Regions from separate parts of the Paenibacillus sp. P4_A9 genome, predicted to be linked through region 2. Evidence: riboswitches for the same ligand, from Rfam matches in the RefSeq annotation. Region 2 holds a riboswitch; the other holds the start of a gene.
What was found. Region 2 has a riboswitch for cobalamin ahead of metE (5-methyltetrahydropteroyltriglutamate--homocysteine S-methyltransferase). Riboswitches for the same ligand answer to the same signal wherever they lie in the genome.
Positions count from the first base shown of each region.

Region 1: linked by a shared signal. The riboswitch ahead of AC1DVJ_RS00205 (ABC transporter substrate-binding protein) and the one ahead of metE (5-methyltetrahydropteroyltriglutamate--homocysteine S-methyltransferase) in region 2 are both predicted to bind cobalamin.

Region 1 is NZ_JBFUHL010000001.1:46,896-53,012, forward strand. Features, by position in the region: gene cobU (bifunctional adenosylcobinamide kinase/adenosylcobinamide-phosphate guanylyltransferase) at 1-342, opposite strand, end outside; gene cobT (nicotinate-nucleotide--dimethylbenzimidazole phosphoribosyltransferase) at 447-1,547, opposite strand; gene AC1DVJ_RS00195 (heme ABC transporter ATP-binding protein) at 1,571-2,347, opposite strand; gene AC1DVJ_RS00200 (FecCD family ABC transporter permease) at 2,353-3,390, opposite strand; gene AC1DVJ_RS00205 (ABC transporter substrate-binding protein) at 3,390-4,415, opposite strand; cobalamin riboswitch at 4,575-4,727, opposite strand; gene AC1DVJ_RS00210 (hypothetical protein) at 4,760-5,287, opposite strand; gene AC1DVJ_RS00215 (aspartyl-phosphate phosphatase Spo0E family protein) at 5,348-5,614, opposite strand; gene AC1DVJ_RS00220 (aminotransferase class I/II-fold pyridoxal phosphate-dependent enzyme) at 5,696-6,117, opposite strand, start outside.
Region 2 is NZ_JBFUHL010000018.1:59,498-65,614, forward strand. Features, by position in the region: gene metE (5-methyltetrahydropteroyltriglutamate--homocysteine S-methyltransferase) at 1-1,567, opposite strand, end outside; cobalamin riboswitch at 1,832-2,030, opposite strand; tRNA gene AC1DVJ_RS14505 (tRNA-Arg) at 2,263-2,336, opposite strand; gene AC1DVJ_RS14510 (VHS/ENTH/ANTH domain-containing protein) at 2,502-3,413, shown strand; gene tig (trigger factor) at 3,525-4,826, shown strand; gene clpP (ATP-dependent Clp endopeptidase proteolytic subunit ClpP) at 5,022-5,612, shown strand; gene clpX (ATP-dependent protease ATP-binding subunit ClpX) at 5,625-6,117, shown strand, end outside.

The DNA of each region.
Region 1 (6,117 bases), on a different contig from region 2:
AATTTTCTTCGTAACGAGTTGAATGGCCTCGCTCTCCTTCTCGTAGTAGAGCAACCAATTCGTCAGCCAAAGTGTTAAGCAGTCTACTAACACTACAGCACCCTCACCGCTCTCGCCGAGCTGCTCGAGACAATCTCGCAGCGCGTACGGCTCCTCTCGGGTTTCCCAGGGGAATCCCGAGTGAAGCCTTTGCTGCTGGTGCAGCCCGACCCGCTCCCTCATTTCCTCATCGTAGATGTGGGAGGTCGCGATGTAAAGCCCTCGCTGGCAGCGATGCATCGCCAGCTTCTCCGCGAAGGAGCTTTTGCCGCTGCGCGCGCCGCCTGTAACCAGAACCGCCATGGCGTCCCGCCTCCTTCTCTCTGCTTCTATCCGTTTGCTGTTAACTTAAGTTAGCAGCTTAATACGCACTCGCATTATAGCTTCAGACTCGCCGCCACCATACATTAACCCCGCGACACACCTGCGCTTTCGAATGTCGCCATTTCCTTCATGATCTTGCCTGCGGCATCGATCAAGTTGAACACAAGCACAGCGCCCGTGCCTTCGCCTAGGCGCATATCCATCTGCAGCATCGCTGCGAGGCCAACCGACTCGAGCAGCTTCGTATGTCCCTGCTCTTGCGATAAGTGCGAGGCGAGCATGTAGGACGCGCTTAGCGGAGCTAAGCGGCTCGCCACGAGCGCCGCTGTCGACGAAATGAAGCCGTCGACTACAACCGGGCAGCGATGCTTCGCTGCGCCCAGAATCACCCCAACGAGTCCAGCGATCTCTAGTCCGCCGACCTTGCTCAACACCTCAAGCGCATAATCACCGCTTGAGCCCGCACTTTCTTCTGCACTTGCACTTGCACTTTCACTCCGCCCACGCAACCCATTCACGTCCAACGCCCTATTCACCACTGACTGCTTATGCAGCCATGTAGCATCGTCGATGCCCGTTCCACGACCAACAGCAAGGCCAGCGTCTAACCCCGTCAACGCACACAAAATCGCTGCACTCGCGGTTGTATTGCCGATCCCCATTTCGCCTGTGGCGAAAAGTCGGTAGCCTTTTGCCACCAAATCGTCCACGATCTCGCTGCCTGCTTGTATCGCCTGAACCGTCTCCTCCAAGGAGAGAGCCGCTTCCTTCGCCATATTGCGTGTACCCATTCTTACTTTGCGAGAGACGAGATTCGGATGCTCCAAATCCGCATTGACCCCCATATCTACACACACCACATCAGCTCCGGCATGTCTAGCTAGTACATTAACAGCTGCCCCGCCATATAGGAAATTGAGCACCATTTGGGGTGTTACTGCTGCTGGGAAGGCACTGATGCCTTCCTCACAAACACCATGATCGCCTGCCATGACAATAACCGCTTTTTTCTCAAAAGTCGGCATGACTTCGCCTGTAATCCCTGCGACTTGGCGTGCGATATCCTCCAGCTTCCCTAAGCTTCCTTGCGGCTTCGTCAATTGGTTCAAATGATCATTAGCCTGAAGTGCCACCTCATGATGGATGGGCTCGATCGCGTTAATCAAGTTATGTAGTGTGTTCATTATCGTCATCCTCCGACCTTTCTTTATTTCCCAGGTTGTAACAAAATTTGCGGTACCTCACTCACAGGGTGCTTCAGGATAATCGGCTCTGTTCCATACACTTCTGCTATTTGTTCACTCGTAATGATTTCTTCAGGCGTTCCGATCGCGATGACCCGTCCCTCATGTACGATCATCAATCGTGTACAGTACTGCGCAGCCAAATTCAAGTCATGCAGCACAGCTATAACCGTAAGCTCCGACTCTTGCTGCCAGGAACGAATATAATCCATCATCTGTATTTGATAGCCGATGTCTAGAAAGGTGGTTGGTTCATCCAGCATAAGCAAGCTTGGTTGCTGTGCCATCACTTTGGCCAGCGCAACACGTTGACGCTCACCACCACTTAAACGCTCAATCGTTCGATCTACGAGTGCCTCTAGCTCAAGCTTAGTAATAATCGCATCTATGAGTCCATCCGCTTCCGTCCTATCGTCACCAAGCCAATTCTGGAACGGATAGCGTCCCATCTCGACAACTTCACGAACCGTGAAGCCAACGGGTGGCAAAGCATCTTGCTGAAGAACAGCAAGCCATTTGGCCAACTCTTTTCGAGAATAAGCAGATACCTTCTTCCCCTTTAAAAACACATTGCCATTCATGACAGGATCCATGCCGGAGAGGAGACGAAGCAAGGTTGATTTACCGCTGCCATTGGGTCCAATGATCCCAAAAAACTCGCCTCGTTCAACCCCAAAGCTAACATTATCCAACACTTGCTGCTCTCGAAAGCTCTGAAAAAGCTGCTCCACTTTAATCATCGTGATCAACCTCTTAACGTTTTCTTATCTTTATGGAGCAGATAGGCAAAAAATGGCGCCCCCAGAAACGCCGTTATAACCCCGAGAGGAATTTCCGTAGGACTAAGCAGCGTTCGAGCCAGGGTGTCTGCCCATAACACATAAATCCCACCGCCAATCGCGGATAAAGGAATGATTAATCGATAATCCGGACCCACTAGCAGTCGCACCAAGTGCGGCACGATCAGTCCTACGAAGCCGATAACTCCAGCCACGGATACAGCAGCAGCCGTTATCAATGTCGAAGCGATCAGTACGATCAACTTCGTGCGCTCCACATGAACGCCGAGATGGGCAGCTTGTCGCTCACCCAATGTAAGCAGGTTTAACGATCTCGCATAACTTAACAGAATCACAAGCCCGATCACGAGATAGGGTGCAATCATATACGTATATGACCATCCCCGCATCGCAAGACTGCCCATGAGCCAAAAAATAATTTCATTAATCGTTTGGTCTGAAATCGCAACCAAGAAGGACACGAACGCGCCTAGAAAGGCTTGCATCACAACGCCGGATAAAATCAACGTCTCCATCTTCAGCTTCCCTTCAATCATCGCCAGCTTTAAGACCAAGAACAGGGAAATAAGACCTGTCGCGAAAGCCACAATCGGGATCGACCATTGCCCGAACCAGGCGAATTGCAATCCGAAATAAATAAGAAAAGCAGCCCCGACAGAAGCTCCTGAAGATACGCCAAGCGAATAAGGATCAGCCAGTGGATTGCGCAGTACACCTTGAAATCCAGCGCCAGCAATAGAGAGTACAGCCCCAACTAGAATACCCAGCAGCACACGGGGAATTCTCACTTTATTAATAATTTGTTCAGAAGATTGCGGCCATTTCACCTCAATATGACTTCCAATCCAAGGAAGATGTTTCCCCAGAATCCCCACTATATGTGATATAGGAAGCTGAGCGGCGCCGATGGATAAACTCACCACAATAGAAAGAAGAAGGAGTATAACTCCTACTCCTCCCCCTAGCATTAATTTTCTTTTCATTATTTCACCAATTCAGGATAGATGCCTTTCGCTATTTCCAGTAGTCCTTCTGTCAATCTCGGACCTGGTCGGCTTACCAAGTTTTGATCGAGCCCAACCACACGTTTATTTTTCACGGCGTCTATGGCATCCCACCCACCGCGCGTACGAATAATTTCTTCCAACGGCTTCTTGCTCTTGAAGTCCGTAATCCCATTAGCGAATAAGATAACATTCGGATTCTGCTGAATGATCTTCTCCTCACTGATTTCATACCAGCCTGCTTTATCGGCAGCTACGTTAATTCCACCGGAGAGCGTGATCAATTCATCCATGAACACTCCGCTTCCCACAGTCCAGCCAGGTGCAAACTCGATGTACACTTTTTTCTTGTTCTCTGGCTTCACATCTTTCACGACATCGACAACCTTCTGACGATCCGCTTTCATTTTAGCAACAACTTTTTCCGCTTGCTCCTGATGATCCGTAATAAGTCCGAATGTTTGAATATTGTTAATAGCATCATCTAGCGTCTTAGGCTCTACTTTAAAAACATTAATGTTCATTGCACGAAGCTTTTCAACCGATTCTGGATTCATAGAAACACCTGTAACAACTAGATTCGCATTAGAAGCAATGACGGCCTCCGTGTTTGGTTTCGTGATGCTGCCCAGCTTTGGCTTCGATTTAACCGCTTCTGGATAATCATCAAAATCAGATACTCCCACGATATTCGCTTCTAGTCCAATCGCGAACAGCGCTTCTGTCTCTGATGGGGAAACCGAAGCAATTCGTTCTGGTGCTTTGTCGAACGTAAATTCTTTGCCAGTCGCATCCTTCACTATCAAAGGATATGTCGTTTTCTTCGCAATGGCAGGAACTGATGACGATGACGATGCCTTTGTTGTTGGAGCCTTCGTCCCATCACCGCCAAGCTTTGATGGATCCGTGATTTCAGTTTCCTTTTTAGCACACCCCGCTAGTGAGATCGCTGTTGCTACCGCTAATGTAAGAATAAGACCTTTTTTAAACCTACCATGTGTCATCGATGGAACCCTCTTCCTTTTTCATTAATTACTGATCCCATCCAACAAAAAAGTCTCCCTGTTCACTAGGAACGAGGGAGACGATAAATCGCGGTATTGAGCATCGAACTAATGCGTTCGCTGCTTCCTGATTTAACGCGATCCTTTTCCTCGAAGGATGTTGTATCGGCACCATAGGCAGGTAACCTGACTCTCCAACCATTCACATGGTTGAATTACAGTGGCGGGACCGTGCCGGATTTGAACCGGCTTCCCCTAAACTAATAACCTTCCATTTGGAAACTTATCAGAACCTATGGTTGCAAATTATAAGATCAAGCTATTTGTCGATTATAGACGTTCTCTTACTTTTGTGCAATGATTTTAAGAACTTTCAAAGCCTCGTCCATTTTCGGAGCATTCTGAGGAATGAACGCGTATAAACCTTTTCCCTCATAACCTTGCTCTTTCATCCATTTGTTTCCTGTGAGCGGAATACCATATAAATGCTTCTCCGCGGCTTTGCCTTCCTCTTTGATTTCGATAACCCCTTCAGGGTAATCCGCTGGATTAATCGTGTCATCTAGTGAAACGAATCCCGCTTGGTTACTCAAGCCTTTGAACTGTTCTTCTCCCAAGATGAAGATCCCGTTACCACCAGCAGCTAGCTCAACAATCATTTTTTCCATTGAAAAAATAGGGGAAGTATTCAGCTTCACAGTAGGTAATTCCCCTACCTTAGCTTTTAAGGAAACTTCCATCTTCTCCGCCGCTTCACTTGGAAAACCGTTAGGTCCCATAATAAATAGCGATACATCTGCTTTCGGCCCACCACAAGCGGTAAGTGTCAGCATCATTCCTAGCATTACAACGATTAGCCATTTCGCCTTCATGTATGTAATTCCCTCCGTCGTGTACTCTCTCTTATCGATAGTCGCCAGAAAAGTCGGTTTTCACCGACTTTTCTTTCCAGATGTCATGTATTCATTTATTTTGTGATCCAGCATCGTACTTAATTCAACAACTGCATCAGATGTCATTTCTCGACCTTCCATGACCATCTGTTCCATTTTTCGTCTCAACGTGTGAATCTCTTCTTCCAGTAAAGCTAGGGAATTTTGCTTCTTGGCATTTCTGGTCAGCCAATGCTGTCCGAACTCTTGCTCGCGAATTTGAAATTGCTTCTGAAAGTTAGTAAGCTGATATTCCATAAAAGCCATGCTCATCCCTCCTTACACTAAGAATACCAGTTTTCGTTCCCTATGAATATATGAATTTATTACAAAAATTTCTTGTAAAAGTTATAACTTTCTTAAAAATTTACCGATTCTCTCTAATGCTTCATTAAGCTGGGAGACACTATACGCATATGAACACCGCAGGAAGCCTTCTCCACCCAATCCAAATACATCACCAGGTACAGCAGCAACCTTACATTCGTAAAGGAGTCGTTGAGCAAATTCCTCAGAGGTTAATCCTGTAGCAACAATACTTGGGAATGCATAGAATGCGCCCTGTGGTTCATGGCATTCAAGTCCTACTTCTCGGAAGCCTTTGACAACCAATCGTCTCCGTTGATTATAGGATTCAATCATACGATCTTTCTCTTCAAGTCCATTCGTCAACGCTTCATGCGCTGCTACTTGACCCATGACAGGTGCACACATGACCGTATATTGGTGAATCTTGGTCATAGCTGAGATCAACTCACGGTGACCGCATG
Region 2 (6,117 bases):
CGCAGCGAGAACCATAGGACTGAACCCAGCCGTTCGAGGTAAAAGCAAAGCCATCCAGTTTTTCGCCGAAAAACTCAACCATATCCGTACGCTCGAATTCCCCGTGTACAAGCACATCTAGTCCAAGCTCTTCTTGCAGCTTAATCCATTCCGTAATCTGATCTTGAATGAACGACTCATATTGCTCAGGCTTCCATTCGCCGCTGCGCCAATTTTTACGAGCGTTACGGACCTCGGCCGTTTGTGGAAATGATCCAATCGTCGTAGTTGGCAGGAATGGAAGCTGCCATTTTGCTGCTTGAAGACCTCTGCGTGTTAAGAAGCTGCTATTTCTATCAGAGCGCTGTAGCCCGATATTCGCAATCGCTTGCTGGACTATAGCTTTATTCCGATAGGAGGAAGCATTAAGCTTCGCGATCGCCTTTTGGTTGATGTCTAATTCCAATTGAATGAAATCTTGGCCGTGTTGAACAGCTCTGGTCAAGATCGAAAGTTCAGTCAGCTTTTCTTCCGCAAATGCTAGAGCATCCCGCAATACAGGCTCAAGCTTACTTTCTTTACGAGTTGAAACAGGAACATGAAGCAGGCTGGATGAAGGCTGCAGCAGCATGCGCTCATAAGGAACGATTGCTTCAAGGTGAGCAAGGAAATCAAGCTGCTTGCTCAAATCCGTCTGCCAAATATTGCGTCCATCCACAATACCAACGCCAAGTACTTTATCCGCTGGGAACCCATGTGTCTGGAGATGACGCCAGTTCAACTCATATCCATGGATAAAATCAAATCCAATCCCATGAACGGGAAGCGAAATAAGATCCTGGTAATGATCAACGGCATCGAAATACGTTTGAATGATGATTTTTAGTGACGGCGCAGCTGCCTTTAGCGTCGCGTAGATATGCTTTATACGTCCTAAATCTGTTGAGCTTAAAGACTGCACGAGAATTGGCTCATCAATCTGTACCCATTCCACACCTTCCTCTGCCAGCTCCGTCAAAATACGTGAATAGAGCGGTAGAAACAACTCGATTAGGCCATCGATTTCTTCTGTTTTATACCCCTTAGCTAGCTTAAGGAAAGTGAAAAGGCCTAAAACCACAGGCTTGCCTTGAATACCCAGCTTTTGTTTAGCTTCCCTATAGGCCTCTAGCGGCTTGTTGATCGTAAGTGCAGGCTGTGCGTCCTGTAATTCAGGAACGATGTAATGATAATTGGTGTTGAACCATTTGGTCATTTCACAAGCTGTAGCCCCTTGGCTGCCGCGAGCCATCGCGTAGTAAGTGGCAAGTGGAACTTCGCCGCCTTCATAGGGGAAACGCTTAGGAACAAGTCCGAACATCGTGGATGTGTCCAGCACGTGATCATAAAGGCTGAAGTCACCGACAGGTATAAGGTCAATGCCTTTTTGCTGATGCAGGCGCAGGTTATTTAGACGGATGTCTTCGATTTGCTTTGTAAACTCGTGCTCGTCTAGCTTGCCGGCCCAAAAGGCCTCTAACGCTTTCTTCCACTCGCGGTTCTCGCCAATTCTTGGATATCCTAAATTACTGCTTATCAATGCACACATGGGGTAATCCTCCTCAATTTTTCTTGTTTACGAATCCCGGAAAATGAGAAAACCTCTATCGAGGCCGTTCATTGATGAGCGACCGCGTTTAGATGTAGGTTTTATCGCCAATAAGAAAGCAGTTTTCGAGAGCCGAAAACTTATACTTTCTTATGTGGTTAAAAAAAGGGCATCTCTAACCTTAATAAAAAAGGTTAAAGATACCCTGTGTATGTGTATACAGTGTTTACGATCTCTAACACCTCCCTATCTCCCGTAGGTAAAACAGTGCTGTCAGAATTAGGCAGGTCTCCTGGCTCCAGAATCCTCGTCAAACGCTCGCCTTCCCGATCTTTCGATCAGTGGCACCGGTGGCGTCGACTCCTCTGTTACAGTGGCGGGACCGCGTCGGTATTGCACCGAACTTCCCTTTTAAGCTCTCGTTTATTGGCTAAACAAGAGCACCTATTCCCACAATATGCAATTGATGAATACTATACATGAAATCTTTGAGTATGCAAAGACTTTGTTTTTATAGCACAAATCCGCTTTGTTTCAAGCGGATTTGTGTAGGGCGGGCGCCCTGCAGATGGAGTTAGTCGAATAAATCGACTAACTTCAGAATTCGTCCCTACCTTGGCGGCGTAGCCGCTTGATTTGCATGATTGAATACAAAAAAAGACCGCGATTTCTCGCGGTCTTTCCTCTTACTGCAACGTCCCAGGAGGGATTCGAACCCCCGACCGCACGCTTAGAAGGCGTGTGCTCTATCCAGCTGAGCTACTGAGACCCATGTCACTTCTTACCGCCTGGACATAATCCGTTTGGCGAAGCAAGAGTTATAATATCATATCGTTTTGTAGGAAGTCAACACTTCGTTTAATATTTATTTTTGCAATCATTTGGGCGATGGAGTAAACTGGCACAAGCGAGACCACGAACAGAGGTGATCCCTATGTCAGACCCTAATTTGGATAATGTCATTCTTTTTCCTAAAACAGTGCAGTTCTATGAAGACGAGCTAACGAAGCTGTTACGCTCCGAGCAATATAGAGAAGCACTAGAGATGCTTACTTTTCTTTTGCAATTTCCCAATGTCGATGCCGATAAGTCTGATCAATGGGAAGCCCTGCGCCACTGGTTGCTCACCATGTTTCCGGAAACGATGTTTCCATCAACAGAAACAGAAGAAGAGGATTCCGAGGAAGAATCCGCTTTATTGCGGCAATACATTCATGAGAAGGCAGCTTCGGATGATGGTGTATTTGTTCGCAAACTTCAAACGATGCTCCAAGAGGGTACGTTAGAAGATCAAGTTAGTGCCTTGGAGCAGCTTGCTTATATCGAACAACCTGAGGTGAGCCAGTACGTGAAAACCTGGCTTTGCGAAAGGGCAAGACACCCTCATCTTCAATTCAAAGCCCTTCAGACGCTAAAACAGATGGGGGAGCATGGTTATATCGAGTTTCCCAAAAATGGTAAAACCGTTCTCGTCGAAATCGAAGAGACGCCGCTAACAGCGGAGGATTTTCCATTACGAATTCGTGATATGATTCGCAGAGTCGGGGACATTAGTGAAATAAGCCAGCCTGACTTTGTCTACTTTGCTACCCAGACTTGGCAGGAGTTTCTTGCCTATGCATATGGAACTTCGATATACTCTGAGTTACTAAGGACAGAAGAAAGTGCGGTAGACGTGTGGGCCTCCGCGCTGCATGCGATTTTGCAAGACAAATTGTTTGGTACGGTTGATCGCGATGAGTTGTTAGAGACCTATGGAATTGTGGATGAGATGACGTTGCAATGGAAGAGGGCGCACAACGTGCTTACCGCATTTGTTAAGCAATTTAGCCCAGATCCTAGCTAAGAACAAAGCTCGCTTGAAATGAAAATGTTATATGGTATAATAGAATGGTTATAATGAGCTTAACGTGAAAAATATATTGTCATGATACATTTTTGGAGGGGAAGGCATAAAATGAAAGCAAGTTGGGAAAAAATAGAGAAGAACGTTGGCGTTCTTGAAGTTGAAGTTGGGGCAGAGCGCGTTGCAGATGCTTTGGATAAGGCATTTAAAAAGGTATCAGCGAAAGTGAATGTTCCAGGATTCCGTAAAGGGAAAGTGCCACGTTCAATCTTTGAAGCTAAATTTGGCGTTGAGAGCTTGTACCAAGATGCGATCGACATCATCTTACCAGAAGTTTACGTTGAAGCGATTGAAGAGGTTAAAATCGAGCCTGTTGATCGCCCTGAAGTAGACGTTGAGCAATTTGGTAAAGGTCAAGTTATGAAATTCAAAGCGAAAGTAACTGTGAAGCCTGAAGTAACGCTTGGCGATTACAAAGGAATCGAAGTAGAAGCAGTTAACGCTGTGGTTTCTGAAGATGAATTGAATGAAGAGCTTACACGTTTGCAACAACGTCACGCTGAATTGGTTGTTCTTGAAGAAGGACAAGCTGCTAACGGCGACGTAGTTATCATCGATTTCGAAGGATTCGTTGATGAAGTAGCATTCGAAGGCGGTAAAGCGGAGAAGTATTCCCTTGAGCTTGGATCCAACTCTTTCATCCCAGGTTTTGAAGAGCAACTCGTAGGTCTTGGTAAAGGCGAAGAGAAAGACGTTAACGTCAGCTTCCCTGAAAACTACCATTCCGAAGATCTGAAAGGCAAAGCTGCTGTGTTTAAAGTGAAACTTCACGACATCAAACGCAAAAACCTGCCTGAGCTTGATGATGAGTTCGCAAAAGACGTAAGTGAGTTCGATACACTTGTCGAGTACAAAGAAGAGCTTCAAAAACGTATGCAAGAGCGTAAAGCGAAAGATTCCGAAGCTGCTCTAGAAACAGCTGTTGTTGAGAAAGCTGCTGCTAACGCAGAAGTTGAAATTCCAGGTTCGATGATTGAATCTGAGCTTGATATCATGGTTAAAGAATTCGAAAGACGTCTTCGCTCCCAAGGCATGACGCTTGAGATCTACTACCAGTTCTCCGGTCAAAACGAGAGCGCGTTGAAAGAACAAATGAAAGAAGATGCTGACAAGCGTGTTCGTAACAACCTTGTTCTTGAAGCTATCGCAGCTGCAGAAAAAATCACAGTATCCGATGAAGAAGTTGACGTGGAACTTGAGAAATATGCAGCGTCATACCAAAAATCAACAGCTGAGCTTCGTGAGCTGTTCGCTTCAAACGGATCTCTTGAAGGTCTTAGCAACGATCTAGTTATCAGAAAAACGGTTGATTACTTGCTTCAAAATAGCAAGCATGTTTCCGCAGCCGTGTAAATAAGGTAAGTAAAGGCACGTACGCAAGCAACGTGCCTTTCTTTTACCCTAATTTACGTCTAAACTCCTTAGTACATACGTATTACCGCTTACATAGCTGATTTCAGAAAAATGACATTGTTGCCCAATCGTGTTAAACTGTAAATGAATCTCAAATGAGAGAACATGGCGATTGCCGCAAAAGGAGTTGGTACAATGAGTCTTATTCCTATGGTTGTAGAACAAGAGGCTCGTGGGGAGCGTTCCTACGATATCTACTCGCGTTTACTTAAGGACCGCATAATCTTCATCGGGACCGCTATTGATGACGATGTGGCTAATTTGGTCATTGCCCAGCTGCTCTTTTTATCCGCCCAGGACCCTGAAAAAGATATACACTTATATATCAACTCACCTGGTGGGTCTGTTACGGCTGGAATGGGTATCTTTGATACCATGCAGTTTATTAAACCGGATGTATCTACGATTTGTGTAGGTATGGCCGCAAGTATGGGTTCTTTGCTTTTGACGGCAGGAGCCAAAGGTAAGCGATACGCGCTGCCGAATGCAGAAGTAATGATTCACCAACCGCTCGGCGGTGTTAGAGGTCAAGCAACCGATATCAAAATCCATGCGGATTGGATTATCAAGACCAAGAATAAACTCAACCAGATTTACGTGGACCGAACGGGACAGCCGCTTGAAAAGATCGAAAGAGACACCGACCGAGATAACTTTATGAGCGCTGATGAAGCGAAGGCATATGGGTTAATCGACGAGGTTATCACTCGAAACGACTTGAAATAAAGGAGTGATCCCATGTTTAAATTTAACGATGAAAAAGGCCAACTCAAATGTTCCTTTTGTGGAAAATCCCAGGACCAAGTGCGCAAACTTGTTGCCGGACCGGGAGTTTACATTTGTGATGAATGCATAGAGCTTTGTACGGAGATTGTAGAAGAAGAATTAGGGCATGAAGAAGAGCTAGATCTGAAGGATGTTCCGAAACCAAAAGAAATTCGTAATATTTTGGATCAATACGTCATTGGTCAAGAACAAGCGAAGAAATCGTTGGCAGTTGCAGTATATAACCACTACAAACGGATCAATTCCCAGAACAAGCTTGAAGATGTTGAGCTTCAAAAAAGTAATATCGTGCTTTTAGGACCTACAGGTAGTGGTAAAACACTTCTTGCGCAAACTCTTGCGAAAATTTTAAATGTGCCTTTTGCTATTGCGGACGCAACTTCCTTAACAGAAGCTGGTTATGTGGGTGAAGATGTTGAGAACATCTTACTCAAACTTATCCAAG